One region of the Arthrobacter sp. B0316-5-4 genome, then DNA from elsewhere that is predicted to be linked to it. Evidence: riboswitches for the same ligand, from Rfam matches in the RefSeq annotation. Region 1 holds a riboswitch; each other region holds the start of a gene.
The links. Region 1 has a riboswitch for thiamine pyrophosphate ahead of thiO (glycine oxidase ThiO). Riboswitches for the same ligand answer to the same signal wherever they lie in the genome.
Positions count from the first base shown of each region.

Region 1 (4,207 bases):
TCAGCGCCTCGCAGATCACCAGTACGAACCGGTCGATCAGGCGGCGCAAAGGCGCCGTGGTGTGCGCATACGGAGCGCCGATGGCTGCCTGGATGACGTCGGCCGGCACCTCGCCATCGAACGGTGTGTAGCCGGCACCCCTGAACAGGGTCCCGGCTGAGTGCAGGATGGCGAGTTGCTTCGGATCCGATGCGTCCAGGGTCCGCAGGTATTCTCCGTAGGTAATCCGGCCGTCCCATGGTTTGCCGAGGGCGGTGGTCTGCCTCTTGAAGTGCTGCAGTGAGCGTTCATCCGGTGCGGGCATGGTGCGCAGGATGCCAACTTTTCCGTCCAGCATCAGCTGGGCCGCCGCCATCCCGGTCATCAGTGAAATCTGGGCGTTCCAGTCCTCCACCGGCAACGACGGGGCAGCAACGATCCTGTAGCCGCCGCCGTCGGTCGCTTGGACGATCTCCTGTTCGGGCATGTTCAGGCTCGCGCCGCCGCGGAGGCGTTCGAGTTCAACCCGCTTCAACCCCACTTCCTTGAGGAGTTGCAGTACGGGCGGTGCCGTCCCGTCGTCGATCTGCTCCTGGACGCCCTTGTAACTTAGCTTGGCCCGGCTGCGCACGGTGGCGCGGCCTACTGTCACCGTCACCGCTTCGGCCTTCGCGTCCAGGACGAAATCCCAGACGAAGGCGCCACAGTCCTGCTCTGCCAGCAGGCTTCCCGCATGTTCGCTGATGACTTCCGGGTGCAAGGGAATCCGACCATCCGGGGCGTAGAAGGTCTGTCCGCGCTGGCGTGTCTCCGCGTCGAGGGCGCCCCCGGGAGCCACGAAGGAAGGGACATCGGCGATCGCATAGAGGACCTTGTAACCGTGGCCGGCGCGCTCTATGAACAGCGCCTGGTCCAGGTCTGTCGACGTCGCGGGATCGATGGTGACAAACGGAATATCCCGAAGGTCGCGTTCCGGCAGCTTCCGGTCTGCCACCGCTCTTTGGGCTTCCTCCACTGCGCCCGCGGGGTAGGCGCCTGGGAGTTCCAGCTCCGTCCGCAGTGCTGCGAGGGCCGCTGCGAGCTGGTCCGACGAGTCGTCGACGTTGGGTGCAATCCGATGATGTGACACGAAAATCAGGTTATCCCGCATTTCGGGGATCACACCATGTCAAGGCCGCAAGGTGGACGATTCCCTAGATGGAGTCCAATGCCTGCAGCAGCGACTTGGCCGCAGCCGTCGGGTCTCCAGCTTCCGTGATGGCGCGGACGACGACGATCCTGCTGGCTCCCGCAGCAAGGACCTGTTCCACGTTGCTCAGGTCAATGCCCCCGATCGCGAACCAAGGCAGCTGCACCGCACCAGCTGTCGCTTCGTCGGCACGCTTCATCGCTTCTGCGGCATATGTGACCAGGTCCGGCCCTACTGCTTCGCGCCCCGGTTTGGTGGGTGTCGCCCAGACCGGACCAACACAGAAGTAGTCCAGGCCACCGTCGCCCGTCGAAGCGGCGAGGGCAGCATTGACCTGCTCCGGAGTGTGCGTGGAAAGTCCGATCGCGGCAGGGGAGGGGAGGAAGGTCCGGGCAATAGTCAAGGGCAGGTCCTTCTGGCCCACGTGGAACACAGGAGCCCCGGAAACACTGGCAATATCGGCCCGATCGTTGACAGCCCACAGCCGTCCATGCCGCTCGGCCACACTGCGCAGGATGGCCAACAGCTCCAGTTCTTCGGCTGCCTCGATCGACTTGTCCCGGAGCTGGATAATGTCCACCCCACCCTCGAAGGCGGCATCTACGAAGTCTTCGAAGTCGCCCTGCCGCTTCCGGGCATCGGTGCACAAATAGAGTCGGGCTGAGGCGAGGGATACAGGCTGGGTCATGGGAACCAGAGTAGTTCCTCTAAACTGGGCACGTACTGCGGGAGCCGCGACGTTCGACTTTGTGACCGTCCGGCTGAGAGGGCTTCAGAGCCGACCGCTTGACCTGATCCGGCTAATACCGGCGTAGGGAAGGGAACACATGGCAGACGCCATTCATGCAGATGTGGCCATCATCGGCGGCGGCATCATCGGATTGGGCATCGCCCACCAGGCGCGCAGGCTGGGCCGCTCAGTCGTCCTCATCGACCCCCACCCCGCCAGCGGCGCAACCTTCGCAGCTGCCGGGATGTTGGCACCCGTCAGTGAACTGCACTACCAGGAAGAAGATCTCCTGGAACTCATGGTCGAATCCTCGCGGCTGTGGCCGCCTTTTGTCGCCACACTCACCGGAGGCGGGGACGCCGCCGGATATCGCACGACGCCGACCCTCGCCGTGGGTGCCGACGCCGCCGACCGACGGGCGCTCGCAGACCTCCGTGCGGTACAGAAGGCTGCCGGCCTGGGCGTGGAACCCCTTGCCCTTCGGGACGCGAGGGAGCGTGAACCCCTGCTCAGTCCACAAATTTCCTGCGCCTTCGACATCCCCGCCGACCACCAGGTGGACCCGCGCAGGCTCGCGGACTGCCTCCTGGCCGGGCTGGCCGCGCATTCGCCGGACGATCCCACCTGGGTCACGGGGGCGAACAATGGGTTCGCCCTGGAAGCCCTGGCGAAGCGCGTGCTGTGGGACGAGGGGCGGGTTGCAGGAGTCGAACTCGATTCGGGCGTCAGCGTGGTGGCCGCCGAGACCGTGGTCGCCAACGGGGTCGGCGCCGCCGGCTTGAAGGGCCTGCCTGAAGGACTCACGCTTCCCCTGCGGCCGGTGTATGGCGACATCCTCAGGCTTCGGGTTCCGGAAAGCCTGCAACCACTGGTCACCTCCACCGTGCGGGGGATAGTGCGGGGTGTTCCGGTGTACGTCGTCCCCCGCGACGACGGGACGGTGGTGATCGGCGCTACCCAGCGTGAGGACGGACTGTCCACAGCGTCCAATGCCGTCTCGGCCGGTGGCGTGTACCAGCTCCTGCGCGACGCCCAGGTCATGGTCCCCGCGGTCGCGGAACTGGAACTCCTCGAGGCAACTGCCCGGGCCAGGCCAGGGACGCCGGACAACGCGCCGTTGCTTGGCCGCGTCGCCGGAACCAAGGGCGACATCGAGGGGTTGGTGGTTGCCACCGGGTTCTTCCGTCACGGAGTCCTGCTGACACCGGTAGCCGCAAGGATTGTCGGGGAACTGATCAACGGGTCGGCCGATCCACGGTGGGCCCCTTTCCGCCCAGACCGCTTTAAGGCTAGCGCCCCCGATCCACGGAACTTCATCCCAGCACACGTCCGCAGCAAGGAAACCGCATGAACATCAAACTCAATGGATCCGACCATGCAGTGGCCGATGACGCCTCTGTCAGCACGCTCGTCACCGCCATCACAGGCCGCGTCCTGGACCACCGCGGACAGGCGGCCGACGGCGGCAAGCTGGGTGTCGCCGTCGCGCGCAATTCCGAGGTGGTGCCACGCAGCCAGTGGGCGGCAACAGCGCTCGCCGACGGCGATGAACTCGAACTCGTTACCGCAGTCCAGGGAGGCTGAACAATGACCACAACAAGCACTGCCCCCAGCACCGACGCCTTGGTGATCGACGGCGTCGACTTTGGTTCGCGACTGATCATGGGAACCGGGGGTGCTCCGAGCCTGGACGGTTTGGGTGCTGCGCTCCTGGCCTCGGGTACGGAGCTGACCACTGTTGCCATGCGGCGCTATTCCCCGGCCGAAACAGGGTCACTCTTCCAGCTCCTGGTGGACCACAAAATCCGGGTGTTGCCCAACACGGCGGGCTGCTTCACAGCGAAGGACGCTGTGATGACCGCCGAACTTGCCCGTGAGGCGCTGGAGACCGATTGGGTGAAGCTGGAAGTCATCGCGGACGAGCACACACTCCTGCCCGATGCCGTGGAACTCGTGGAAGCCACAGAGCAGCTGGTGAACCGCGGATTCAAGGTCTTCGCTTACACCAATGACGACCCCGTCCTTGCCCTGCGGCTGGAAAACCTGGGCGCCACCGCGGTGATGCCCCTTGGCTCACCCATTGGCACGGGCCTGGGCATCCTGAACCCGCACAACATTGAGCTGATCGTGTCACGGGCGTCGGTGCCCGTGGTTCTCGACGCCGGGATCGGAACCGCTTCCGATGCGGCGCTGGCGATGGAACTTGGCTGCGACGCCGTCCTCCTCGCCACTGCGGTGACGCGCGCGCAGAACCCGGTGCAAATGGGAGAAGCCTTCAAACACGCCGTCATAGCCGGCCGTTTGGCCAA
Region 1 is NZ_JBNHFN010000001.1:363,160-367,366, reverse strand. It holds gene AC5RU9_RS01640 (RNB domain-containing ribonuclease) at 1-1,108, opposite strand, end outside; gene thiE (thiamine phosphate synthase) at 1,173-1,856, opposite strand; TPP riboswitch at 1,884-2,003, shown strand; gene thiO (glycine oxidase ThiO) at 1,996-3,249, shown strand; gene thiS (sulfur carrier protein ThiS) at 3,246-3,482, shown strand; gene AC5RU9_RS01620 (thiazole synthase) at 3,486-4,207, shown strand, end outside.

Region 2 (4,207 bases), on a different contig from region 1:
CGTCCACCAGATGGGTGAGCCGCAACCGCTCCAACAGTTCGTCCACGCGTTCCTCGCCGTGGCCAAGGTGCTTCGGACCGAACATCAGCTCATCCAGCACCTTGCCCGTGACGAACTGGTGCTCGGGCTCCTGGAACACTGTCCCGATGCGTGAAATCAGCTGGTCAGCCTTCCACCTGAACGGGTCGATTCCGGCCCCTTCTGAAAGCTCGACGGCGGCACTCACTTTGCCGTCCACCGGCGCCAAAAGGCCGGCCAGCGTGAGCGCGAACGTGGACTTACCGGCACCATTCGGACCTGTGATGGTCAATGCTTGCCCGGCCCTGACCTGGGCGCTGATATCGGATTGCACGGCAACGGGTGGGATGGTCCGGAAGCCTTTCCTGCGAGCTTTCCCGCGGGAGACTGCCACATCCTGGGCGGCCAGCAGCAGTTGCGCGGTAGGGGTTTCACTTCGCCGCGCACGGGTTGCGGGGACGTATCCGGGAACCCAAACACCCGCTGCCATCAGCATGGTGCGGGCCTCGGACAGGACCTGCTCCGGCGGCCCATCCAACAGGACGCCTGGAGTGCCCGCCGCTCCCGCCTCGCCGGATCCGGGCTGCAGTACCACAATCCGGTCCACCAGGTCCTTCCACACGGACACGCGGTGTTCCACCACAACAAGCGTGGCACCGGTCTTATCGAGGCAACGCCCCACCGCGTCCCGCACCTCCAGGACCCCTGCCGGGTCCAGGTTGGCCGTTGGTTCGTCCAGCAGGATCAACCCGGGCCGCATCGCCAAAATCCCGGCAAGCGCAAGGCGTTGTTTCTGGCCGCCGGAGAGTGCCGCCGTCGGGTGGTCCAACGCCAGTCCGCCGCCCGCGGCCGTGCGCAGCCCGACGTCGTCGAGCGCTTCATGGACGCGGGACCAAATTTCCTCCCGCGGCACGGCCAGGTTCTCGGCGCCGAAGGCGACGTCGTCCCCCACCCGGGACAGCACAACCTGCGTTTCGGGGTCCTGCTGCATCAGGCCGGCGCGGCCCCGCTGCTCGCGGGGAGCAACGCCGTCGATCAGCAGCGAGCCGGTCTCGTCCGAGTCGTCTTCCTCGTCCCCCAACACCCCAGCGAGGGCATGCAGGAGCGTGGACTTGCCCGCACCCGAGGGTCCGAGCAGCAGCACCCGCTCCCCCGGTTCGATCCTGAGGTCAAGGCCTTGGATGGCGGGTGTGGCCCTGCCGGCGTGCCGCCATCCCCAGCCCTCGGCTGAGATGGCGGCAGGCCGGACCTGGCCGCCGCGTTCGGTTGCGGACATCAGTTGAAGACGGGCTCCGAAGCGGCTTTGCGCGACGCGAAGGAACTCAGGACACCGGTCTTTGCCAGACCACGCGTGGCAATCCATGAGAGTGCGCCCGCAATGATCGCCCCGGAGATTGTGGTGAACGTGATGTAAGTGAGCTTGTCGATTGCCTCGTAGGCGATGTTCCAGCCCCACGGCAGGAACGAGTCGTTGAGGCCGCAGAAGAGGCCTGCACCTGCTCCGGCAAGGAGCGAGGTGGGCAGGTTGAACTTCTTGTAGAGGAACGCGGCGAAGATGAGCTCTGCGCCGAGGCCTTGCAGAATGCCGGAGATGAGTACGGTGGTGCCGTACTGGGAGCCCATGATGAGTTCGCCTGTAGCTGCGACCGCCTCGCAGAACAGGGCAGCACCCGGCTTGCGGATGATGAGCATGCCCAGGACTGCCGGAATCATCCAACCGCCTGCGATCAGGCCCGTCAACGGCGGATATGCTGCGTTCATGGGGATGGATACGAGTGCGGCGCCTTGGGACCAAGCCCAGAAAATCACGCCGCCGGCGATGGCGATCAACGCTGCCACCACGATGTCTACAACACGCCAGTTATAACTGGTCTTCTTCACGTTTACCGTGGTCATTTTTCTGCCTCCTGAGTTACAGGAGGGGAAAGTGCTCCCCGGATTCCCCGGCCGGCCTGCGCCGCCCGGTTCCGGACACTCTGAGAAGCTCGACTCCCTTGCGCCGGTACTAACCGGATCAGGTTCGAGGGTCTGCGGCTGTCCGCACTCTCAGCGCCCTCGCGGCTCCTGCATCTCTGCAAGTTCCGACGGCGGCGCTCCCCTGTCGTTATTAAATCTGCCCTGCTGGGCTGGTTCAGTTTACACCTGCCCTCCGTGGTGGGGACTGCTGCCCGGTCACAATCCGGCCCACCTCCACCGTTGCGAGGCCCGCTGAACACCCTTCTTTGGGCCCATACCCTGCACGGCGGGCCCCGCAACGGGACCTGAGAGAATGATCCAGCAACATCCACCGCGGCAAAGGGGCACACTTCATGACGGACCATCCCGGCTCAGGCCTCCCAGGCAACGCTGTCGTGTCGGAAGCACGCCTCGCCGCAAGCGTCATCCTGCTCCGCGATACCCCCTCCGGGCTCGAGGCATTCGTCCAGCACAGGGTCAGCACCATGGACTTCGCCGCCGGGATGGTGGTGTTTCCGGGAGGACGCGTGGACCCCGCCGACCACTCCGGGTGGGACTACGCCCCCCAACTGCTCCAGCGCCACGCGGCGGACTGGCAGGCAAGCTCCATCGGGGCGGATTCAGAAGACGCGGCCAGGAATGCCGGAACCGTGCTCACAGCCGCCATCCGCGAGGTCCGCGAGGAAGCCGGGCTGGGCATCGACGCCGGTGACCTGCGCCCGTGGGCCAACTGGATTACCCCGATCGACATGCCCAAGCGGTTCGACACGTTCTTCTACGTGGCCAAGCCGTCGGCGGACATGGCACCACACCACCAAACAACTGAAGCGTGGCAATCCTTGTGGATGCCGGTAGAGGGAATCCTCGCGGCGGAAGCGGCAGGCACCCTGAAACTGATGCCGCCCACTTACTATCTCCTCAAGGAAATCGCCGAATACGGGACTGTCGACGCCGTGTGGTCGGCCGACCACCCTGTCGTACCCGTGCTGGCACCCGTAGGCTCCCTGACCGCGTTCCTTAAGGAACGGGAAAGCCGCCGCTAGCGTTGCCGGCCCACCCGTTGCGGCTAGGCTGGGGGCATGAACCTCTTCTTCAAGCTGATCGGCGCCGGAGTGAGCCTCGGGGCGGGCTTCGTCGGAACAAAACTCGTCAACAAAGGGTGGGAAAAGGCCACAGGCAACAAGCCGCCCGTAGGCAACGATGACATGGAAACGAGCCTGCGCTCCGCCCTCACCTTCGCCCTGATTTCGGCATTCGTGAGCACACTCATCCAGGTGCTTGCCAGCAGGGGCACGCAGCGTGCAATCGCCCGCTTCGCGAAGTCCCAGGACATCGTCTAGGGCATCACCGTCCAAGGCAACGCGGGTTCATTTCCAGCCACTACATCCCCTCGGGATGGGCCGGAAATGACCCCGCGTTAACTTAACGCTCGTGGTCGGCTTGACCCGCAGCTGCCCGCTGAACAACGGCCTCTAGTTCGTCCTTGGTGAGCATCTCCCGGTGGCCATGCTTGGTGCGGTACGCGGACCGCCCCACCATGTGGGCCGAGACGGGTGCGGTGAGCAGCTGGAATATCCACGCCACCAACAGCACGGGCCAAACCCACCAGGTCCGCATCTGGAGACCTATAGCTGCCAGCATGAGGAACAAGCCCAGGACCTGAGGCTTGGTAGCTGCGTGCATGCGGCTCATCAGGTCAGGGAAACGCAGCAAACCGACCGCTGCGCCAAGGGACATCAGCGCTCCGACCACCAGGAACACAGCGGTCACAATATCGATGACGGCATCCACGCCGGTGGCATCAGGACTCATTGCTCTGTTCCCTCCGCTCGGCCACGAAGCGGGCCACCGTCACCGAACCAATGAAGCCAATCACGGCCAGCGCCACCAGCAGCATCAGGTTATTCAGGTGCCGGTTCACCGCCATGTCGATCGCGAGGGCTGCGCCGAGAATGGCCAGCAAAACGTCTGAGGCCAAAACCCGGTCCAGCAGGGAAGGACCGATCGCGATCCGCACAATGGCGCCGGCAGCAGCCAGGCTAAGAATCACGGCCGTAACTATGAGGACGATTTCCTTCACAGGGCTGCCCCTTTCACTCCGGAACCTATCTCGGCTCCCAGCGCCTGGACTTCTTCGCGGGTGCCCATGATGCGGATCAAGCCGGCTTCAATGTTCTGGACTTCCTGACGGATCTTATCGATGTCAGCCTCTTGGTAAATGTTGAGCGCGTGC
Region 2 is NZ_JBNHFN010000006.1:288,601-292,807, forward strand. It holds gene AC5RU9_RS19650 (ABC transporter ATP-binding protein) at 1-1,294, opposite strand, end outside; gene AC5RU9_RS19655 (ECF transporter S component) at 1,294-1,914, opposite strand; TPP riboswitch at 1,992-2,128, opposite strand; gene AC5RU9_RS19660 (NUDIX hydrolase) at 2,328-3,017, shown strand; gene AC5RU9_RS19665 (DUF4235 domain-containing protein) at 3,054-3,314, shown strand; gene mnhG (monovalent cation/H(+) antiporter subunit G) at 3,397-3,786, opposite strand; gene AC5RU9_RS19675 (MrpF/PhaF family protein) at 3,776-4,054, opposite strand; gene AC5RU9_RS19680 (Na+/H+ antiporter subunit E) at 4,051-4,207, opposite strand, start outside.
Region 2: it holds a riboswitch for thiamine pyrophosphate, as region 1 does, so the genes downstream of both, AC5RU9_RS19655 (ECF transporter S component) here and thiO (glycine oxidase ThiO) in region 1, are expected to answer to the same signal.

Region 3 (4,207 bases), 350 kb from region 1:
GGCGTATGACGCCTTGTTTCTGAGGAGGCACGGCTTTTCGGCCGTGGACGAACCGGTGCAATCCAATGTGGCGGCAGACGTCGCCATCGTGATCAATGCATTGGTCGACTCCGCTGGAGGCCACGTCGTCGCGCATGAGCAAGGCGCCATTTCCGCCATGTTGGCAGCGATCGAGCGCCCCGACCTTGTGCACTCGCTGTCCCTGGTGGAGCCGGCCTGCTTGTCGCTGACAGCCGAGCTCCCTGCCACGGCCTCCCACCGTGCGCTCATGGAACCGTTGTTCGACGTCCGGGCACAACTGAATGACGCCGATTACCAGCGGGAATACTTCCGCAGGGCGTTTTCGGCTGAAACCGGGGGACTGGAAACGCCGGAGGCCCAGAGGTCCGCGCGCAGGCTTAGGCTCCAGGCACCGCCATGGGAAGCGCCGCTTCACATCGTGCCCGGCGTCCCCACCTTGGTCCTCACCGGTGGATGGGAACCGCTCTACGAGGAAATCGCGGGGTACCTCCAGGAAACCGGCGCCCTCCGCCGCGTAGCAGCGGGCGGGCACCGGCCCCAGGATTCAGTCGATGGCGATCACGTCATCCGCTCATTTGTTGCTGACGTTGGCCGCGCCATGTCAGTTCACGCTTCCTGAGCTGCTTTTGCCCGCATTGCCGGGAACCTGGAGTTCCGGCAGGTAGACCTTCCCTCCAGAGGCCAGGAACTCTTGGCTTTTTTCCTGCATCCCGCTGTACATGCCGGCGATTGCGGCCTGCGCTTCAGCTGAACCGTATTCATCGCGGATGTCCTGGCTGATCCGCATGGAGCAGAATTTGGGACCGCACATCGAGCAGAAGTGCGCGGTCTTGGCCGGTTCCGCGGGAAGGGTTTCGTCGTGGAAGGCCTCGGCTGTCACAGGGTCCAGGGAGAGTGCGAACTGGTCGCGCCAACGGAACTCGAACCGGGCTTTGGACAGGGCGTCGTCCCGCTCGTTCGCTCCCGGGTGCCCCTTGGCGAGGTCTGCGGCGTGGGCGGCGATCTTGTAGGTGATGACGCCGGTTTTGACGTCGTCCTTATTCGGCAGGCCCAGGTGTTCCTTGGGTGTCACGTAGCAGAGCATTGCCGTGCCGTAGCGCGCGATTTCGGTCGCGCCAATGGCGGAGGTGATGTGGTCGTAGCCGGGTGCGATATCCGTGACCAGGGGGCCCAAGGTGTAGAACGGGGCTCCCTTGCACAGCTCCTGCTGGCGTTCCACGTTTTCGCGGACCAAGTGGAAGGGGATGTGCCCCGGGCCTTCCACCATGACCTGGACGTCGAACTCCCACGCCCGCTGGGTCAGCTCGGCAAGGGTGTCCAGCTCTGCGAACTGTGCGGCATCATTGGCGTCGGCGATGGAGCCGGGACGCAGCCCGTCGCCCAGCGAAAAGGCGACGTCGTACTTGGCGAAGATTTCGCACAGTTCGTCGAAGTGCGTGTAAAGGAAGTTCTCCTGGTGGTGCGCCAGGCACCAGCCAGCCATGATCGAGCCACCCCGGGAAACAATTCCCGTGACGCGGTTGGCAGTCAGCGGGACGTAGCGCAGCAGGACCCCGGCATGGACGGTCATGTAGTCCACGCCCTGTTCGCACTGCTCGATCACGGTGTCGCGGAAGATCTCCCACGTGAGCTCGTTGGCCTCGCCGTTGACCTTTTCGAGTGCCTGGTAGATGGGGACCGTGCCAATCGGAACAGGAGAGTTGCGGATGATCCATTCCCGCGTGGTGTGGATGTCATCGCCTGTCGAGAGGTCCATGACGGTATCAGCACCCCATTGCGCCGCCCACTGCAGTTTGTCCACTTCCTCGGTGATGGAGCTGGTGACCGCTGAGTTGCCAATGTTGGCGTTGATCTTGACCAGGAACGCCTTGCCGATGATCATCGGTTCGGATTCAGGGTGGTTGATGTTGCTGGGGATGATGGCCCGTCCGGCGGCTACTTCGCTGCGGACCAATTCAACATCGCAGTTCTCGCGCAATGCCACGAACTGCATCTCCTGCGTCACGATGCCTTTCTTGGCATAGTGCATCTGGGTGACGGTTCTCTGCTCGACGGCGCGGCGGGGCACCGGTTGTGCGCCCTTCCACTCCGCCGATGCCGCCCCGCGCCGTACCGCGGACTTGCCGTCGTCGAGCAGGTTCCGTTCCCGCCCCGAATACGGCTCCGTGTCCCCCCGGCCTTCTATCCAGGGTGCGCGGAACGGTTCCAGCCCGACTCTCGGATCGCTGCCCGGTCCGGCCGTTCGATAAACCTGCAGGGGCGGGTTGGCTTGGCCGTTGGGGGAGGGCTCAAGCGCGATCTCAGTGACGGGAACGCGGATCCCGTTTTTGGGATCTTCGAGCCATCCCAGCGAGTGGGATTTCAGCGACTGGGTCACGGTTTCTGTTGCCCCGGTGTCCATGACGGATTCGTTTTGGGCAGGGCTGTGCTGTGCTTTTGTGGTGCTCAAGGGACTGCTCACTTCCTTCGCCGGCATTACCCGGACAGGTTCAACGGTCGCAGACTGCGTCAGTCCGATCTCAGCCCCTGCAGGGGCCCCCGTGTGGTCGTAGTTGAAGCTACCACAGCTGCCATCGGGCGCACAGTCATATGTGCGTTACGGGCCTGCGGTCAGAAGGCCCGGCTAGGCTTTTGCCATGGCCAACATCATCGAATTCAGCGGTACGGTGCTCGTGGCGGCAGGCAAGGAGCGCCGGGGCATGTGGTCCGTTGACGGCCGCCTGACCTTCATCAAACCCGTGGGGGCGCCGGATATGGTGCTCGACGGCTGGGTCCTGCCGGGCTTTGTCGACGCGCACTGCCACATAGGCCTGGGACCCGGCGGTGCGGTTGATGGCCAGGCTACCCTTGCCCAGGCGCTGGCAGACCTCGCGGCCGGCACCCTGTTGATCCGCGATGCCGGATCGCCCAGTGACACGCGCTGGGTCCAAGGCCGCGTGGATTTGCCGCGACTGATCAGGGCTGGCCGGCATATTGCCAGGGACCGGCGGTACCTCCGCGGGCTGGGGCATGAAATCGAACCCGAACAGCTCGTCGAAACCGTTCGCAAGGAAGCCCGTGACGGCGATGGCTGGGTGAAACTGGTGGGCGACTGGATCGATCGCGGCGTCGGGGACCTGACCGCATCCTTCCCAGCCAAGCTGGTCAAGGACGCCATTTCGGCCGCGCATGATGAGGGTGCCAGGGTCACGGCCCATTGCTTCGCCGAGGACACCATCGATGACATGCTGGACGCCAACATCGACTGCATCGAACACGCGACGGGTCTTTTGCCGCGGCACCTTCCCCGGCTGGTGGAGCAGGGTGTGCCCATTGTCCCGACGCTGGTCAACATCGCGACCTTTCCGGACATCTCCGCCCAGGCTGCGCCCAAGTTCCCGGTCTATGCGGATCATATGGCCAGGCTGTGGGAACGCCGCCACGACCGCGTGCTGGAAGCCTTCGAAGCCGGTGTCACCATCTACGCGGGCACCGATGCCGGCAGCGTGATCAAGCACGGCCGGATTGCGGACGAGATGAAGGAACTGCACGACGCCGGCCTGCCGCCGTCCGCTGTCCTGGAAGCCGCCACGTGGGGCGCCAGGGCGTGGCTGGGTGTCGACGCCATCAGCGAAGGGGCGAGTGCCGACGTCGTTCTTTGCAGTGCGGATCCCCGCATCGAACTCAACACCGTCGCCGAACTTCAGCACATTGTTTTGCGGGGCGAGGTCATCCGCTAGGAATAAATTGAAGCTTCAAGTAATTTAGTAGTAGTAGAAGGTGCCGAAAGGGCGGCAGCCTCAAACCCAGGAGCTTCACATGACTACAGCAAACAGCCAGGATCTTCTTCCTGCCGAACTCACCATGGGCACGGTCATGCTCAAGGTTGGCGACATGAAGGTCATGAGCGACTACTACCAGCGCGCCTTGGGCCTGAATATTGTGGCCGAGCAGGATGGCGGGTTGTACCTGGGCCGCACGGGAAAGCCTGTTGTCCACCTGGCGCCCGCCTCCGGCCTGCAAATTCCAGGGCGCGGCGAAGCGGGCCTCTTCCACACCGCCATCCTTTTCGAGGACCAGCCATCCCTGGCGGCCACCATTGCCACGGCGGCAGAATATGAGCCCCGCGCCTTTGCCGGAAGCGCCGACCACCTCGTCAGCGAGGCGTTCTATTTCACCGACCCCGAGGGCAACGGCATTGAGCTCT
Region 3 is NZ_JBNHFN010000001.1:17,948-22,154, reverse strand. It holds gene AC5RU9_RS00125 (alpha/beta fold hydrolase) at 1-640, shown strand, start outside; gene thiC (phosphomethylpyrimidine synthase ThiC) at 623-2,422, opposite strand; TPP riboswitch at 2,466-2,573, opposite strand; gene AC5RU9_RS00115 (amidohydrolase family protein) at 2,658-3,740, shown strand; gene AC5RU9_RS00110 (VOC family protein) at 3,820-4,207, shown strand, end outside.
Region 3: it holds a riboswitch for thiamine pyrophosphate, as region 1 does, so the genes downstream of both, thiC (phosphomethylpyrimidine synthase ThiC) here and thiO (glycine oxidase ThiO) in region 1, are expected to answer to the same signal.

Region 4 (4,207 bases), on a different contig from region 1:
CAGGCTTGGTTCGCGCTGTGCCTCAACGCCGTGGACTTCTGATCGAAGTCCGCGAGTCATCCCATGAACAATTCCAAGGGGCATAACCCAAGTGTTGGCGTAAGCACCGAAGATCAAGATTACGCTAGTTTGACCTTCAGCTGCAAATGAGGCCGGGTCCGGAGGCTACCACGTGACTCGCGTCACCAGTTGTAACGGACTCTCCCGGCACCGTGCCCATACAGCCTACAGGGTTTGGGCGCGATTAACGTGATTTGCCCTCCGACGCGCGGTAAACCTCCAAAATTCCGCGCCAGGATGCCGCGCCGGAAAGATCACGAGAACAGCCGCGGCGCGTCGAAGAAGGCGGTTTCATAGCGGCAGGACTGGGCGAAGGCCTCCACCATGGCCACGCGCTCTGTCGGTGATGCCGCGAGGGCCGCCGCGTCCGTGAGCTTGATCGCAGTCCGGGTTGCCTCAGCAAAGTCTTCGTCGGCATAGGTCTTCAACCAGTCCGCGTAGGCGTGGTCCGCGGGGGACCCTGCCTCCACGTAGGAGCCATGGAGCTGCTGGCCCACTTCCGCGTACAACCAGTAGCAAGGCAGGATCGCCGCGAGGACCACCGCGTAGCTGCCCGATGCCGAACAGGCCAGCAAGTGGTCCACGTAGGACTTGGTCACGGGTCCAGTCGTCGCGGACACGTCGCGGGTGCTTAGCCAGTTCCTGTGCAATTCCGACTCGACTTCCAGGCATTGCCGGGACCCCTTGGCCCAAAACAACTGTTCGTCCTCGGTAGGAGCAAGGGCGCTGGCACGGGCCAGGACCCGGGAGTAACCATTGAGGTAGATCGCGTCCTGTGCCAGGTAATAGCCGAAAGCGGCTTCCGACAGGCTGCCCGTTTGAAGGCCATCGATGAAGCCAAGCCCATGGATCGCGTCAAGTTCCGCGCGGGCCTGCTCCCACAAAGTTGCGGCGAAGTCGCCGGGCCTCAGGACCTGCTGGTGGTGGAAGTGATGGACCGGCCCGCTTCCGTGGCCAACGTCCAACGTCCCGGAACGCCTCAAAGCCTCAAGCAACCAGGGCTTCACTTCCCGCAGCGAAGCTTCCCAGTCCCCCGTCATGACCTGCACCGTTGCCAGGGCCGAGGACAGCGAACACCCTGTGCCGTGGCTGTTTCGGGTATCGATGCGGGGCCCTGCTATCTCCACCACGTCCTGCCGCAATAACCCGCTCGTGTTCACCAAAGCGTCGGGACATCCGGACCCTGCCAAATGGCCGCCCTTCACCAGGACCGTGTTCCCGTACTCAGCGGCCAACCGCTTACCCTGGTCCAGCGCCGAAGCCCAATCCGGCGCCTCGGGCTCGCCCAACAGCACTGCAAGCTCGGGCAGGTTGGGCGTCAGGAGGTCTGCCAACGGCAGGAGCGAACGCAACGCCTTCTCAGCCGACTCCCGCAGGAGCCTGTCGCCACTGGTTGCCACCATCACCGGGTCCAGGACCACGACGGCGGGACGTACCTTTTCGAGCCAGCTGCGGACTTCGTCGATGACGGCCGCGTCACCGAGCATGCCGATTTTGACGGCGTCGATCTCGATGTCGTTGCTGATGGCGTCCAGCTGTTGGCGCAGGAATTCAACGGGGGGCACGTGGACGGCGCTGACCCCAACGGTGTTCTGGGCGGTGAGGGCGGTGATGGCAGCCATGCCGTAACCACCGTGGGCCGCGATGCTCTTCAAGTCCGCCTGGATCCCGGCACCACCGGAGGGGTCCGAGCCGGCAATGCTCAACACCCGCGGGGTTTGCCTGCCGGAAGCCACCAGCGGGTAGACAGGGGAATACGGTGCAGTCATGTGGACATCCCTTCGCCGGTGCTAACCGGACAGGTTCAACGGGTTTGGATCTCAGCCCGGCCCAACGCCCGGCACCCCGTGTCAGTCCCCCAGCCTAGCCGGGAAGCAGCCCCGCCCGGGAACCGCACTGCGCTGAGGCCCGGATATGACCCGCCTAAGGTCTGGCGTCCCGAGGAGCGGCCTGGGACCTCCTGGACATGCAAAGACCCCGTAGCGACTGCCGGGGCAGTTGCTACGGGGTCTTGTACAGCTTTATGAACCGGTCAGAGCTCGGAAGCCGGTACGCCGACTCCCAGGATGATGGGCTCGTCTGCGGGCGCCTTTTTGGCTGGTTCAGCAGGGGCTTTCGCCTCGTGTGCCGAACCCTGGGGCGTCGAAGCAGTCACTTCGTGGTGCTCAACGCTTGTTTGGTTAGCTGCACCCTGGGCCCTGCTGGCGCTGCGGTTACGGCGGACTCGACGGCTCCGAGTCGCCGAAGCGGCTTCCGGATCCTGTTCGACGGCCTGTTCCGGCGCTGCCGCCTTCGGGGCAGCAGCAGGTTCGCGGACAGCCGTTACTGCCGCCTCCTGCTCCGGCGCCGCTCCGAGATGGGAGAACGCCTCGGCCAGCAGATCCAAGCTCATGGCCGGCTTGGCAGCCTGGGGTTCTTCCTGGTGCTCAACGAACGGCAAGGCGACTTCTTCGCCACCGAAACGCAGGACCGGGGTGGAGCGTGCTTCCCGAACCGCCGCGTCGTGGGCCGCTGATTCTTCGTCGTCGCTGTGAACGGCGGGTTCGGCGGCGGCCGACTGATGCGTTGAGCGGGCCAGTTCCTCTGCACGGTGAAGCTCGTCGTCGTGCAGGTGGGCGGCGTGTGCTGCGGCCGCGATCGTTGCCAACGCAGCCCTGGTGGCCTCGGCCTTTGCCTGGCGCGCAGGGTCCTGCGGTTCGGTGTGCGTCGACGTGGCGGCGGGTACGGATGGTGCAACCTGAACCGGTGCGGGGGCTTCAGGAACAGCCTGTCCCCCACCCTTGCCACGGCGACGCTTTCGTTCCGTTCGGGCGGCCGGTTGCTGCTGCTGCTGCGTCTCCGTGTGCGGGCGGTGGTGCTCGGCGGCCACCACGTTGGCGCGGCGGTGCTCCACCGGCTCGTCGTGGGTCACGACGCCACGTCCTGCGCAGTGCTCGCACTGTTCGCCAAAGACCTCGAGGAGGCCGGTGCCCATGCGCTTACGCGTCATCTGGACCAAGCCCAGGGACGTGACCTCGGCGACCTGGTGCTTAGTGCGGTCGCGGCCAAGGCATTCAACCATGCGGCGCAGGACAAGATCACGGTTGGATTCCAGGACCATGTCGATGAAGTCGATGACAATGATGCCGCCGATATCGCGCAGGCGCAGCTGGCGAACTACTTCCTCGGCAGCTTCGAGGTTGTTCTTGGTGACGGTCTCTTCAAGGTTTCCGCCGCTGCCGGTGAACTTACCGGTGTTGACGTCCACCACGGTCATGGCTTCGGTGCGGTCAATGACCAATGAACCACCGGAGGGCAGGAAGACCTTGCGTTCCAGGGCCTTGTGGATCTGCTCGTCGATGCGCCAGGCAGCGAAAATGTCCTGGTCCTTGGTCCACTTTTCGAGGCGTCCCACCAGGTCGGGGGCTACGTAGGTTACGTAAGCCTCAATGGTGTCCCATGCGTCGTCGCCCGAGACGATCAGCTTGGAGAAGTCTTCGTTGAAGACGTCGCGCACTACCTTGATGGTCAGGTCAGGTTCGCCGTACAGCAGTTCCGGCGCCAGCACCTTGGTTGAGGAGGCCTGCCCCTCAATGCCCTCCCACTGCGCGCGCAGGCGGTTGATGTCGTGCGTCAGCTCTTCTTCCGAGGCGCCCTCGGCCGCGGTGCGGACAATGACACCGGCGTTTTCCGGCAGGCGGTCCTTGAGGATGCGCTTGAGGCGGTTGCGTTCGACGTCGGGCAACTTCCGGGAGATGCCGGTCATGGAGCCGCCCGGCACGTACACAAGGTAGCGGCCCGGCAGCGAAATCTGGCTGGTCAGGCGGGCACCCTTGTGACCCACGGGATCCTTGGTGACCTGTACCAGGACGGAGTCGCCGGACTTCAGGGCGTTCTCGATCCGGCGCGGCTGGCCTTCAAGGTTGACAGCATCCCAGTTGACTTCACCGGCGTACAGCACGGCGTTCCGGCCACGGCCAATGTCCACGAACGCGGCTTCCATGGAGGGCAGCACGTTCTGGACCTTGCCCAGGTACACGTTGCCGATCAGGGAATCCTGCTGTGTCTTGGACACGAAATGCTCGGCCAGGACGCCGTCTTCAAGGACGCCGATCTGGATTCTGTCGTCGCGCTGGCGGACGATCATTTGGCGGTCTACCGACTCGCG
Region 4 is NZ_JBNHFN010000002.1:813,971-818,177, forward strand. It holds gene thiD (bifunctional hydroxymethylpyrimidine kinase/phosphomethylpyrimidine kinase) at 315-1,829, opposite strand; TPP riboswitch at 1,820-1,918, opposite strand; gene AC5RU9_RS08080 (Rne/Rng family ribonuclease) at 2,093-4,207, opposite strand, start outside.
Region 4: it holds a riboswitch for thiamine pyrophosphate, as region 1 does, so the genes downstream of both, thiD (bifunctional hydroxymethylpyrimidine kinase/phosphomethylpyrimidine kinase) here and thiO (glycine oxidase ThiO) in region 1, are expected to answer to the same signal.